Regions from separate parts of the Rhizobium sp. Nf11,1 genome, predicted to be linked through region 1. Evidence: predicted binding sites of a transcription regulator. Region 1 holds the regulator's gene; each other region holds the start of a gene.
The links. The regulator LexA, encoded in region 1, represses DNA repair genes until DNA is damaged. The targets are predictions, from matches to a motif close to TGTTCNNNNTGTGTTCNG.
Positions count from the first base shown of each region.

Region 2: a site for LexA is predicted at 1,789-1,806, ahead of ACQ7C1_RS10700 (DNA recombination protein RmuC). Genes of this name have one in related genera too.
Region 3: a site for LexA is predicted at 2,093-2,110, ahead of ACQ7C1_RS11455 (ATP-dependent helicase). Genes of this name have one in related genera too.
Region 4: a site for LexA is predicted at 1,245-1,262, ahead of dnaE (DNA polymerase III subunit alpha). Genes of this name have one in related genera too.

Region 1 is NZ_JBOBHU010000017.1:40,820-44,314, reverse strand. Features, by position in the region: gene kdsA (3-deoxy-8-phosphooctulonate synthase) at 1-440, opposite strand, end outside; gene ACQ7C1_RS22750 (VOC family protein) at 437-1,333, opposite strand; gene lexA (transcriptional repressor LexA) at 1,539-2,255, shown strand; gene ACQ7C1_RS22740 (ComEC/Rec2 family competence protein) at 2,236-3,495, opposite strand, start outside.
Region 2 is NZ_JBOBHU010000005.1:266,041-269,535, reverse strand. Features, by position in the region: gene def (peptide deformylase) at 1-62, opposite strand, end outside; gene ACQ7C1_RS10705 (methyl-accepting chemotaxis protein) at 161-1,657, opposite strand; gene ACQ7C1_RS10700 (DNA recombination protein RmuC) at 1,839-3,062, shown strand; gene ACQ7C1_RS10695 (ribokinase) at 3,142-3,495, shown strand, end outside.
Region 3 is NZ_JBOBHU010000006.1:106,713-110,207, forward strand. Features, by position in the region: gene ACQ7C1_RS11455 (ATP-dependent helicase) at 1-2,050, opposite strand, end outside; gene ACQ7C1_RS11460 (VOC family protein) at 2,262-2,738, shown strand; gene ACQ7C1_RS11465 (PrkA family serine protein kinase) at 3,145-3,495, shown strand, end outside.
Region 4 is NZ_JBOBHU010000003.1:94,320-97,814, reverse strand. Features, by position in the region: gene ACQ7C1_RS05995 (ABC transporter ATP-binding protein) at 1-323, shown strand, start outside; gene ACQ7C1_RS05990 (DUF5680 domain-containing protein) at 524-988, opposite strand; gene dnaE (DNA polymerase III subunit alpha) at 1,500-3,495, shown strand, end outside.

The sequences.
Region 1 (3,495 bases):
CCCTTCTTGACATTGACGGCGCGGCCGGTCTTGGCGGCGGCGATCAGAAGGTCGGTCTGACGGCAGAGGAAGGCCGGGATCTGCAGAACATCGACCACCTTGGCCACCTCGGCGCATTGCTCGGCCGTATGGACGTCGGTTATGACGGGAAAGCCGAATTCCTTCTTGAGGTCGGCAAAGACCTCCATGCCCTTTTCCAGGCCGATGCCGCGTTCAGCCGAGAGCGAGGTACGGTTCGCCTTGTCGAAGGAGCTCTTGTAGACGAGGCCAATGCCGAGCTTGCCGCAAAGCTCCTTCAGCGTGCCGGCGACCATGAAGGCGTGATCCCGGCTCTCCATCTGGCATGGACCGGCGATCAGCGACAAGCGGCCAGTATTGGAAAAAGTGACCTGGCCTCCGCCTTCGCCGATCCTGACTTCGGAATTCGTGTCGGTGCTCATCGTGTTTCCTCGAAGGCGAAGAGCGCACCCTGCCCGGGCGTGGGCTTCACCAGAATGCGATTGTTCTTGCGTGTGAATGTGATCCCGTTAGCACCCAAATGCGCTTCTGTCACGGCAAGATCGATGACGGTGAAGAGGATTGCCCGCCCCCGCAGGCCGCGATCGGCTGATGAGACAGTGGTTTCGAAATAGGCCTCCAGCCCTTCCGGCGTCATCAAGCTGATCTTTGCATTCGATGCCGCGATATTCATGCCGAAACCGGTTTTCTCCACCGCCGCCTGCCCAATCGCGAGCCCGACGAAGGCGGCGAATGCCGCCGGGTCCGGTGCACAAAGTGCGATCTCGGCAATGCCGATCACGCCATTGGCGTGCGTCTCCAGCGCGGCGCGATCTGTAGGGAACGAATTGATGCGCTGGCAAGTAAAGAGAAAGAAATCGGGGGCGCGCAAATCAGCTGCAAAGGCCAGCTTAAAGCTGCCGACGCTCTCCGAACCGTCCGGCATCCGCATCGGCCGGCTGAACTGCAACATCTCACCGGCGCTCGCGCCGTTGCTGACGAAGCGCTTATGATCGAGGTCGGCATCCTCGCTGAGGAAGGCCAGCGCAGAAAGTCCCTCCTCGCCGCAGCGGAAACGGAAGGCGCGATTGCGGGCGATGAAGACGTTGCCCTGGCGGGCCGCTGCTTCGCTCTCGTCGACACTCGCCACGCCAAGCGGCTCCAGATAGGTCTTGTCGGCGAAAAAGACGCAGGCATTCTCCGTTCCGAAGGGATGGCGCGCATCGGCGGCGACGGTGAAACCGAGCTTGCCGAGCCTCTCACGCGCCAGATCGATATTGACCACGGGCAGCACGACATGATCCAGCGGGTGCGACCTGGCGGAATGCGCGTTCATGAATATCCCTCCTGAAACCGGCAAGAGACAAGAGATGTGCGACAGCACCTCCCTCAATGCAAGACATGTGCGCCAATCCGGCAAATGAAAATAAAAATCTCCGCGAGTTGACGTGAACTTTTACGGAAATTTAGCTACTTGCGGAACACATATGGAACATATAGTGTCCGTTCTGGATTTGTTTCAATCACGGGGTCTGACGTCGATGCTCACGCGCAAACAACAGGAGCTTCTCCTTTTCATCCATGAGCGCATGAAGGAATCCGGCGTTCCTCCCTCTTTCGACGAAATGAAGGATGCCCTGGACCTCGCCTCGAAATCCGGCATTCACCGCCTGATCACGGCGCTTGAGGAACGCGGCTTCATTCGCCGCCTACCGAACCGCGCCCGGGCACTCGAGGTGATCAAGCTTCCGGAGGCCTATAACCCCAGTCTTCAGCGTCGCGGTTTTTCGCCGAGCGTCATCGAGGGCAGCCTCGGCAAGCCCCAGCCGGTCGCCGCCCCCGCTGCGCCAAAGCCGGTCGCCGACAATGGCAACTCCGTCTCCGTGCCGGTCATGGGACGTATCGCCGCCGGCGTTCCGATCTCGGCGATCCAGAACAACACCCACGATATCGTCGTTCCCGCAGATATGCTCGGCTCCGGTGAGCACTATGCGCTGGAGGTCAAAGGCGATTCGATGATCGACGCCGGCATCTTCGACGGCGACACCGTGATCATTCGCAACGGCAGTACCGCCAGTCCCGGCGATATCGTCGTTGCCCTCGTCGATGACGAGGAAGCAACGCTGAAGCGTTTTCGCCGCAAGGGTGCCTCGATCGCGCTCGAGGCCGCCAACCCGGCTTATGAGACCCGCATCTTCGGGCCCGACCGCGTCAAGGTGCAGGGCAAGCTCGTCGGCCTCATCCGTCGCTATCACTGACGCCGGATGGGCTGGAATCGGTAAAACGATCATTGCGCCAATCATAGGCGCGATGGCGCATCCATGGTCGCGACAAAGCATCGAAGGCGGTGGTGACCTCCAGGCCGGCATCGGCGAAGCGCAATTCAAGCGAACCGGTCCTGCGCAGCGTCTCGCCGGTGAAAAGCGTGCCGCCTGAACGGCAGCTATTGAAACGCAGACGGACCGAGGTCACGACGATATCGGCCGTATCGCAGGCCGGGCCGAGATAGGCGGCATTGTCGATGACGGTGACGATATTGCCATTGCCAAGTCTTGATGTGCACCAAGCCTTCTTGACGCAGGAAAAACGGTTTGCTTCACCGCCTGCGGCGGCTGCCCGCATCGCTGCACTCGCTTCGTTCTGCTGATCGCGGGAAAGCCTGACACGGCGGTCTTCTCCTTCCGGCGGAATGGCCGGACCATCCAGCATCTTCGGCGGATCATGTGTCGGCAGCACCAGCGCTCTCTGCCACTGGTCGAATATGAAATCCGGCGGGTTTTCACGGTTGGAAGCTATTGCCTCAGCCGCGACGACCGCAACCAGACTGCCATCCTCCGAAATCACCAGATCCGGCGGCCGGGGAACCGGCAGAAGCAGCACGATGAGCGTGGAGATGGCGATGATCGATGTGCCGACATGGCGCAGCCGAGTGCGCAGCAGCGTCAGCAGCAGAAAGCCTGCCACCGCCACTGCGAAATACCAGCCGGGCAAGCGGCCGATGCCGATATCACCGCCCCAGCCGGACACTGTCTTGGCAACCGCAATCACCAGATCGAGGCCGAATCCGACGACCTTCCAGAGCGGAGCGTCCAGACCGAAAGGCATGAGCAACATCGCCAACAATCCGGCCGGCATGACGATGAAGGAGATAATCGGCATCGTCGCAAGGTTTGCCGGCAGGCCGTAAGCCGTCAGGCGATGAAAATGCTCGATCGAAAACAATGCGGTGGAAAAGCCGCCGATCAGCGAGGTCAGGAAGACGCCGCCGAAGAAACCGGCGACGGCAACCACCGGCCTGATGATCGGCAGTTTCAGAAAAGCGTTTTCGCGGACACGCCTGTCCTTCCACAACTGATAGCCCGATACCAAGGCCAATGTGGCGGCAAAGGACATCTGAAAGCTCGGTCCCAATACTTCCGAAGGTGAAATGGCGATGATGATGAGCGCGGAGAGAACGACATTGCGCAGGCTGATCGACGGCCGGTCGAAGAAGACGGC
Region 2 (3,495 bases), on a different contig from region 1:
ATCGGCTTGGAGAGCTGACGGAGAACAGGGTCGGGAAGAATGATGAGTGGCTTGATGGTCATGGGCGTTCCCATAACCCATCTTTTCCCGCTATGGAATTATCCGCCGGGCGGGGAAGACGCTTTTTTGTATCCCCGCCCGGAATTTCGCCATATTTGAGTCAGGCCGCCCGGCGGGCAGCGGCGACGGCGTGGCCTCCCGAACGGACGCGGAAGCGGCGCAGCAGCTCGATCAGCTGGTCCACCTCGTCCTTGAGGCGGCGGGTTTCCGCCGACGTGCGCTCGACCATGCCGGAATTCTGCTGGGTGATCTCGCCCATGCTGCGGATCGCCACGCTGACCTCGTTGACCCCGGTTGCTTGATCGCGGGCGGCAGCGGCGATATCGGCGACGAAGCGGTTGATGATGTCGATGCGGCTGATCATGTCGCTCAGCGCCTCGCCGGTGCTCGAGACGATGCCGACACCCTCATTGACCTGGGTCGAGCTCTGCGAGATCAGGTTCTTGATCTCCTTGGCAGCATCGGCAGTGCGCTGGGCGAGTTGGCGGACTTCCTGGGCGACGACGGCAAAACCCTTGCCGGCATCACCGGCGCGCGCCGCCTCGACGCCGGCGTTCAGCGCCAGAAGATTGGTCTGGAAGGCGATCTCGTCGATGACGCCGATAATTTTGGAAATCTCCGTCGAGGATTTCTCGATGCCGGCCATCGCCGAGACGGCGCTGGTAACGAGTTCGCCCGAATTCTTCGCCTTCTGCTGCGTCTCGCGTACGGCGTCCGAAGCCTTCTCGGCATTGGCGGCGGTCTGGCCGACGCTGACGGAAAGCTGCTGCAGGGCAGCCGAACTCTCCTCGACGCCGGCCGCCTGCTGGGCAGTGCGCAATGCGAGATCGTTGGTCGCATTGGAGATGACGTCGGCGCCATTCATGATATGGCCCGACGTGTCGCGCACCGATGCGAAGGAATGGCGCAGCGCCTTGACGGCACGGTTGTAATGCTCGGCCATCTGCCGAAAATTACCGGGCAGGTCGGATGGCAGAGTGGCCTCGAGATCGCCGCTCGACAGCGCCTCCAGACCGCGGCGCAGCTGCTCCAGCGCCATCGCCTGATCGGCCTCGGCCTGGGCACGCTGCTCTTCCAGAGCCTGGCGCTTGGCTTCAAGCGTCTCGAGGTAGACCGAGATCGAATAATCCATGTCGAGCATGCCGGCCTTGATGACCGCCGACAGCCTTTCGGCGAGCAATTTGCCCTGCTGGCGCGCAAAGACCGACGGCCACTGCTTCTCCATGATGCCCTTGACGAGCTCGGACAGAACCAGGGCATAGCCGCCGACATACCAGCGCGGCTCCAGCCCGATGCGGGCGTGCGTGCGCCCGACCGATGTCACGCCGTCGACGTAGGTTTCGTCGAAGGCACCGCCTGCAAGCTTGCCCCAATGATCCTGCTGCCGCTTCTTGGCATGAGCGACATGGTTCTTGTCGGCGAAAAAGCCTGAGACGGCGGGGGTCTTGGCGATCTTGGCATAGAACTTGTCGAGGGCACCGCCGATTAGCTCTGATATGACGGGGCTGAGATCCCGTATCGACCGGCGCGCCGCCTCGTCCAGTTCGATGAAATCGAGGCGCTGCCTGAGTGCACTGTCGGTCTGCTGGGATGTCATGGAAATCTCTGTACTTGGCGCAACGGCGCTGGAGGGAATTCTGCGGCACAGATTTTGGCGAATATGGTTGAGCAATGGTTAAATCGGCGGCGATTTTCTGCATCGGCGAGGAAAAAGGCGACAGAGGATTTCGTTCACGTTTTGATCTATGTATTGCCGCAGCTTCTGTTATGGTTGCGGCATGACCGTTCATTCCGAATCGCTCGCCCTCTCCAACGCCTCGCTGAGCCCGGCCATGCTGGCGCTTGCCGGCGGCGTTTTTGTCGCCTTCGTGCTTCTGGTGATCATCCTTCTCTTGCGCAGCGCCAGCCTCCGCCGCGAGCAGGCGGAGGAGGCGAGCCTGCGGGCTGGCGAAAGCGAGGCGCGCATGGCCGAGCTTTTGAAGATCCAGGCGGAGATGCAGGGCCGCATCACGGCCATGGCCGAGGTTTTTGGCGCGCGTCAGAGCGAGCTCAACCAGGCAATCAGCCAGCGTCTCGACGGCATGTCGCAGCGCGTCAGCTCGACGATCACCGAGCAGACGAAATCGACGCATGAGAACCTGCAGCGGCTGCAGGAGCGGCTGGCGATCATCGATGCCGCGCAGAACAATATTCAGACGCTCGCCAAGGACGTCGTCGGACTGCAGGCTATTCTCTCGAACAAGCAGACGCGCGGCGCCTTCGGCCAGTCGCGGATGGAGACGATCGTCGCCGACGGCCTGCCAATGGGCGCCTATGCCTTCCAGCAGACGCTCTCGAACGGTTCGCGGCCGGACTGCACGATCCGCATGCCAAACGGCGCGCCGCCGCTCGTCATCGATGCGAAGTTCCCGCTCGAAGCCTGGAACGCCATCCGCGACGCAGCCAGCCCCGAGGCCGGCAAGATAGCCGGCCAGCAGTTCCGCCGCGACATGGAGATCCATATCCGGGATATTTCAGAGAAATATCTGATTCAGGGGGAAACCCAGGAGACGGCTTTTCTCTTCGTGCCGTCGGAATCGATCTTCGCGGAGATCCATGAGAACTTCGAGGCCTTGGTGCAGAAGGCACACCGCGCGCGCATCGTTATCGTCTCGCCATCGCTGCTGATGCTGTCGATCCAGGTCATCCAGGCGGTGCTGAAAGACCAGCGCATGCGGGCGCAGGCGCATCTGATCCAGGGCGAGGTGGCGCTCCTGATGAACGATCTCGGCCGCCTCGACGAGCGGGTGCGCAAGCTGCAGGGCCATTTCGCCATGGCGCAGAAAGATATCGACATGGTCGTCACGTCAGCCGACAAGCTCACCAAACGCGGCGCCAAGATCGAGGCGCTGGAATTCGAGGCAGGCGGCGACGCAAAGCCTGCCGGCGACGGCGAGGTCCCGGCCAAATCCGTGGAAAGCCGTACCGGCCTTCTCAAGCTTCGGGTGGTTGACGAGGAGTGATCGCTTCGGGCAGTGTCTCGCCCCATGAAATAGCAGGAGCATGATGTCATTGGCATGCTCCAAAAGACGGGACAGCCTGATGATCACAGTTTTCGGATCCATCAACATGGATCTCATCGCCACGACCGAGCGCCTGCCGAAGCCCGGCGAAACAGTGGCCGGCAACGGTTTTGCCACGGCCGCCGGCGGCAAGGGCGCCAACCAGGCGCTGGCAGCCCGCCGCGCCGGTCGCTATGTGCATATGGCCGGTGCCGTCGGCAAGGATGCTTTTGCTGCCGATGCTCTTTCTCTGCTCGATGAGGCAGGAACCGATCTCTCCCTCGTCAAGCATATCGACGGTCCCACAGGAACGGCGCTGATCCTGGTCGGCGGCGACGGCGAGAACATGATTGCCGTGGTGCCGGGCGCCAACGGCCTGGTCGCGCCCGCCGAT
Region 3 (3,495 bases), on a different contig from region 1:
CGTCCAGGAAACGCGAGGGCAGGGTCGATTGCCAGAGACCGTGAATGCGGCGGTTGGAGACGAACCAGATGTGGCAGCGGCGTTTGGCGCGGGTAATGCCGACATAGGCGAGACGGCGTTCCTCCTCCAGGCCGGCGCGGCCGCTTTCATCGAGCGAGCGCTGGTGCGGAAAAAGGCCTTCCTCCCAGCCGGGCAGGAAGACCGTGTCGAATTCCAGGCCTTTGGCCGAGTGCAGCGTCATGATCGAGACGGCGTCGAGGTTCTCGTTGGTCTCGGCGTCCATGACGAGCGATACGTGCTCAAGGAAGCCGCGCATCGACTCGAAGCTTTCCATCGAGCGGATCAGTTCCTTCAGGTTTTCCAGTCGACCCGGGGCTTCGGCGCTCTTGTCGTTCTTCCACATGTCGGTATAGCCGGACTCTTCGAGGATCTGCTCGGCAAGTTCGGTATGCGGTGTGTTTTCAAGCAGCTCCTGCCATCGGCGGAAGGATTGAATCACGTCGAAGAGGGCTTTGCGCGCCTTTGGCTTCAGCTCGTCCGTTTCGATGATGTCGGCCGCTGCCGCCAGCATCGGGATGTCGCGGGCGCGGGCATAATCATGCAGCGCACGCACCGTTGTATCGCCGAGGCCACGCTTCGGCGTGTTGATGATGCGCTCGAAGGCGAGGTCGTCGGCCGGTTGTGCGACGAGCCGGAAATAGGCCATGGCATCGCGGATTTCGAGGCGCTCATAGAAGCGCGGGCCGCCAATGACTCGGTAGTTGAGGCCAAGGGTGACGAAGCGATCTTCGAATTCGCGCATCTGGAAGGAGGCGCGCACCAGGATCGCCATGTCGTTCAGCAGATGCTTGCTGCGCTGGAGTTGCTCGATCTCCTCGCCAATGGCGCGAGCTTCCTCCTCGGAGTCCCAGGAGGCGTGAACCTGCACCTTGACGTCATCGGGATCGGTGCGATCGGTGAACAACGTCTTGCCCAGACGCCCTTCATTATGGGCGATCAGATGGGCGGCGGCACCGAGGATATGTTCGGTCGATCGGTAGTTGCGCTCGAGCTTGATCACCTTGGCGCCGGGGAAATCCTTCTCGAAGCGAAGAATATTGTCGACCTCCGCACCGCGCCAGCCATAGATCGACTGGTCGTCGTCACCGACGCAGCAGACATTCTGCGGCTCGCCCTTGCTGCGCTGGGCCAGCAGCCTCAGCCACATATATTGGGCGGTGTTGGTATCCTGATATTCGTCGACGAGGATATAGCGGAAGCGGCCGTGATATTCCTTTAGGAGATCCGGATTCTTGCGGAAGATCGCGATCGGATGCATTAGCAGGTCGCCGAAATCGCAGGCGTTCAGCGTCGACAAGCGCGCCTGATAGGCGAAATAGAGATCGCGGCCGCGGCCATTGGCGAAGGCGCGGGCATCGCCTTCGGGAATATCGGCCGGGCCGAGGCCCTTGTTCTTCCAGGTGTCGATCATGCCGGCGAACTGCTTTGCCGGCCAGCGCTTGTCGTCGAGACCTTCGGCCTGGATCAACTGCTTGATCAGGCGGACGACGTCATCGGTGTCGAGGATGGTGAAATCGGAACTGAGGCCAACCAGCTCGGCGTGGCGGCGCAGAAGCTTGACGCCGATCGAATGGAAGGTGCCGAGCCAGGGCATGCCTTCGACGGCGCCGCCGACGAGCAGGGCGATGCGCTCCTTCATCTCGCGCGCGGCCTTGTTGGTAAAGGTGACGGCGAGGATCTGCGACGGGAAGGCGCGGCCGGTGTTGAGGATATGGGCGATGCGGGTCGTCAGCACGCGTGTCTTTCCGGTGCCGGCGCCGGCGAGCACGAGGACAGGACCTTCCAGCGTTTCGACGGCTTCAGTCTGTTCCGGGTTCAGTCCAGCGAGATAATCCGGCCGCTTGCCGCCCTCGCGCGCCGCCATGGCGCGGGCGGCGATGCCGCCGCCAGCGGCGGGTCTTCCGGCTGCAGCGACGGACGGCTGCGGCTTGCGCGCCACTTCGCCGGGCTCTTCGTCGAAGAAGGGAATATCGTCGAAACTATTGCTCATGGCGCGTAATGTAGTGATTCGGGAAGGAAAGACCAGAAAAGATGTTCTGCTTTCATTCCCGAACCACCACTATTGCCTGGGTGCGGGTGGCGAGGCTGCCGCGGGTGAGCGGGCGAAAAATTTCGATCGCAGCCTGTCGGAACCGGCGCCGACCAGACGTCCTCGAAGCACGGACAGAAGTCCGGGATACTCGCCAACAAGGAGGCTGTCTATGCCGAAGGTCATTTCAAATCTCTGGTTCGCCGAGCAGGCACGCGAAGCCGTCGAATTCTACGTGTCGATCATTCCGGATTCCACGATCGGCCGCACCACCATACTTCCGGCGGAAACGCCGAGCGGCCCTCCTGGCAGTGTCGAGCTGATCGAGTTCACGCTTGGCGACCAGGCTTTCCTGGCGATGAAGGCCGGTCCACTCGACAGCTTCAACCATTCCTTTTCGATCGCCATCCTTCTGGAAAGCCAAGCGGAGATCGATCGGATATGGGATGCTTTCCTCGCCAATGGCGGCATGCCGGAGGCCTGCGGCTGGCTGAAGGACCGCTGGGGTCTTTCCTGGCAGATCGTCCCGCGCGCTCTCTCCGAGATGATCGCCGACGAAGATCGCGAGCGGGCAAGGCGCGTCACCGAAGTCATGCTTGGCATGGTCAAGATCGATGTGGCTGCGCTGGAGAAGGCATTCAATGGCTAAGAGCGCTGGAGACGCATGATCGAGACGACGGGCGCATCGTGACGATTCGCCCGGTTTCATCCCACGGCGAGCGCGCTCTGGCACCCCTGACGTCAGCGCCAGCTTGCTCTCACCGGCGGCTAACGTCGAATTTCCACGGCTCGAATCACGGGCGCCATTGCACACCTTTTTGACATTCATGTCACGTCGCTAAATGTGCTGATATGCCAACGACCCCTTTCTCAACTAGAATGAGAAACAGTTTCGTGGAGTAAAAAAATACCGGTGCATGCACAATTTTGTGCATTGCTACAAACGGAACGTCAGCGTCGAATATACCTACGAAACTATTGATTCTAAGGAACGCCGTGGCCATCTCGATGGTTATACGGCTTAGAGCCTGCGGCATAACCTTAATGGAGGTCCCATGCTGAGTGAATCCGTATTCGATGCGTTCACACGCAGTTATGAAGCGCGCCGCGAAAGCGACATGTCGGTTTCGGAATATCTCGATCTCTGCAAAACCGATCCGATCGCCTATGCCAATGCGACCGAGCGTCTGCTCGCGGCAATAGGTGAGCCGCAGATGGTTGACACTGCCAAGGATGCGCGCCTCGGCAGAATCTTCATGAACAGGACCATCCGGGTTTATCCGGCCTTTGCCGGTTTTCACGGTATGGAAGAGACAATCGAACGCATCGTCTCCTTCTTTCGGCATGCAGCGCAGGGGCTCGAGGAGCGCAAGCAAATTCTTTATCTGCTCGGTCCGGTCGGGGGC
Region 4 (3,495 bases), on a different contig from region 1:
AGGAGGCCCGGGAGCGAGCCGGCCAGCTTCTCGATTATATGCGCATCGGCCATCGCGGTTCGCATCGCCCGGCTGAACTTTCCGGCGGCGAACAGCAGCGCGTCGCGATCGCCCGCGCCGTCGCTAATGCGCCGACGCTGCTTCTTGCCGACGAGCCGACCGGCAATCTGGATCCGGAAACGGCAAGCTACGTCTTCGATGCGCTAGAGGCGCTGGTGCGCCAATCCGGCCTTGCCGCCCTTATCGCCACCCACAACCATGAACTTGCCGGCCGCATGGATCGGCGCGTCACGATTTCGGACGGCAAGATCGTCGACTTTTGAGACGGCTATCCATGGCTGTTTGGTTGACCACCTGCCCCTCACCCTAACCCTCTCCCCGTAAACGGGGCGAGGGGACTTGCCCAGCGAGAGGTAGGTGGGGAACGGAGGGGTCGCGGCCATCTCTCCCTTCGCCCCGCAAGCGGGGAAAGGGTGCCGGCATGCGGATGAGGGGCTGATCTCGCCGACCTCCTGGTCGGACATCAGGGAATAACCAGCCCACCGCGATACTCGAGCACATAGGCCTTCCGCTCCTCGACCATGATGCATTCCTGGCCGCTGAATCCCTCGCAGCCGCCTTCGCTGCGGTCGACATAGCGGCCGAACGGATGATCGAATTCCATTCCGCCAAGAAAGCGGCCCTCCCGATACATTGCCGACAGCGCCGCCTTGATCACCGTTCCGGCGGCACTGCCGTCGATCAGATCGGACGCGACGACGCGGCCGAAATAATTCATCACCCAGACGGGTTCGCCGGCCAACCACACCACTTCCTGGCCGGCGAAATCGGTGCCGCCGAAGTAGCTGTCGAGATAGGACCAGTCGCCGCGCTCGTAGCCGATATCGTGAGCGCCCGGCCGGCAGGGCGGGCGAGGCACACCACCGCCGACATAGGTCGCGGCCTTCGCCTCTACGATGAAGTCGTTCAGCATCACGGTGTCGAGCATTATCATCTTCCTCCTGCCTCATCTGATACGGATATAGCAGAACGGTGAGAACATAAGAAGAACAAAAGAGTGCATCGCTCGATCGCCTTGGGGCAGGTTCATCAGACATCGAATGCGCTGTACGGATCCGTTCGGCAGGCGATATCGAGCCGGTCGCGGAGCATGTTCAAAGCCAGCGCCGAAAGCGAGGTTCGATTCGCAGTCCCGAGCCGGCATTTTCAAACGCAAGCGCAAAGGAAAAGATTCCTGTTGACATAGGAACATAGATGGAACAGATTGAAAACATAACGAGTAAAGGAGAGCCAGATGACTGACATGATCCGTGATATCGCAGCATTCACCTCCATCGCAATGTTCGTTGCCAGCTTCTCGCTGATCGTCATCGCGATCTAAAGTTTTCAGGGGATCGCATGGCAGTCATGCGGTTCGCAAGCGGGTCTTCTTCTGGACATCATTGCCCTCAATGCCGACAATGCATCCGATTCATTTCGGCTGATTGGGAAGGCATATCATGGCGGAGACGGAAAAGGGTTCAATGGGTGAGGCGACCGGCGGCACGCCGGGCTTCATCCACCTGAGGGTCCACTCCGCCTATTCGCTTCTTGAGGGTGCGCTGCCTCTGAAGAAGATCCTCTACAAGGCGACCAGCGACAGTCAGCCTGCGATCGCCATTACCGACACCAACAATCTGTTCGTCGCCCTTGAATTCTCCCAGAAGGCAATGGACGAGGGCCTGCAGCCGATCATCGGCTGTCAGGTCTCCATCGACATGGAAGACGGATTGGAAAGTGAGAAGCGCGGCGGTCAGCAGGCCCTGATCAAGCTGCCATCGATCGTTCTACTTGCCGCGACGGAGGCCGGTTATGAAAGGCTGGTCGATCTCGTCAGCCGCGCCTATCTCGGCGGCGATAGCAACCAGGCCATACATGTCAGAGCCTCCTGGCTGGAAGAGGCAGGCACGGAAGGTCTGATCGCCTTGACCGGCGCCCTGACCGGACCGGTCGACGCGGCTGTCAGGGAAGGTCATCCCGGCCAGGCGGAAGCCCGGCTGCTCACGCTGAAGCGTCTCTTCGGCGACAGACTCTATGTCGAACTGCAGCGGCACGGCACCTACGACAAGCGGCACGAGCAGAAGATCGTCAGGCTTGCCTACACGCATGACCTGCCGCTCGTCGCCACGAACGAGGCCTTCTTTCCGACCCGCGACGATTACGACGCACATGATGCGCTGATGGCGGTTGCGCATAACGCCATCGTCTCGGACGACAGCCGCTTTCGCCTGACGCCGGATCACTATCTGAAGAGCCGGGCCGAAATGGCCAAGCTCTTTGCCGACCTGCCGGAAGCGCTTGAGAACACGATCGAGATCGCCAGGCGCTGCTCCTTCGTGTTGAAGACAAGAAAGCCGATCCTGCCGCGCTTCACTGGCGCCACCGACGATGCCGAGGAGGCCGAACGCGCCGAGGCGGGCGAATTGCGCCGCCAGGCGGTGGAAGGGCTGGACATGCGGCTTGCCACGCTCGGCATGTCGCGGGGTTACGAGGAAAAGGATTATCGTGAGCGGTTGGAGTTCGAGCTCAGCGTTATCGAGCGCATGCGCTTCCCGGGTTACTTCCTGATCGTTTCCGACTTCATCAAGTGGGCCAAGCAGCATGATATTCCCGTCGGTCCTGGTCGCGGTTCGGGCGCCGGTTCGCTGGTCGCCTATGCATTGACCATCACCGACGTCGACCCGCTGCGCTTCTCGCTGCTCTTCGAGCGCTTCCTCAATCCGGAACGCGTCTCAATGCCTGACTTCGACATCGACTTCTGCCAGGACCGTCGCGAAGAGGTGATCCGTTACGTTCAGGCGAAATATGGGCGCGAGCAGGTGGCGCAGATCATCACCTTCGGTTCGCTGCAGGCGCGCGCCGCACTTCGCGACGTCGGCCGCGTGCTGGAAATGCCCTACGGTCAGGTAGACAAGATCTGCAAACTCGTGCCGAACAATCCGGCCAATCCGACGCCGCTCTCTAAAGCGATCGAAGAGGAGCCGAAGCTGCAGGAGGAGGCGGCGAAGGAACCGGTGGTGGCGCGCCTGCTCGACATTGCCCAGAAGATCGAAGGGCTTTATCGCCACGCCTCGACGCATGCTGCCGGTATTGTCATCGGCGATCGGCCGTTATCCAAGCTGGTGCCGATGTATCGCGATCCGCGCTCCGACATGCCGGTCACCCAGTTCAACATGAAGTGGGTGGAGCAGGCCGGCCTCGTCAAGTTTGACTTTCTCGGCCTGAAGACTCTGACGGTGCTGAAGGTCGCCGTCGATTTCGTCGCCAAGCGCGGCATCAAAGTCGATCTTGCGGCCATTCCTCTCGACGACAAACCGACCTACGAGATGCTGTCGCGCGGCGAGACGGTCGGCGTGTTCCAGGTGGAAAGTGCCGGCATGCGCAAGGCGCTGATCGGCATGAAACCGGATTGCATCGAGGACATCATCGCGCTGGTGGCGCTCTACCGCCCGGGCC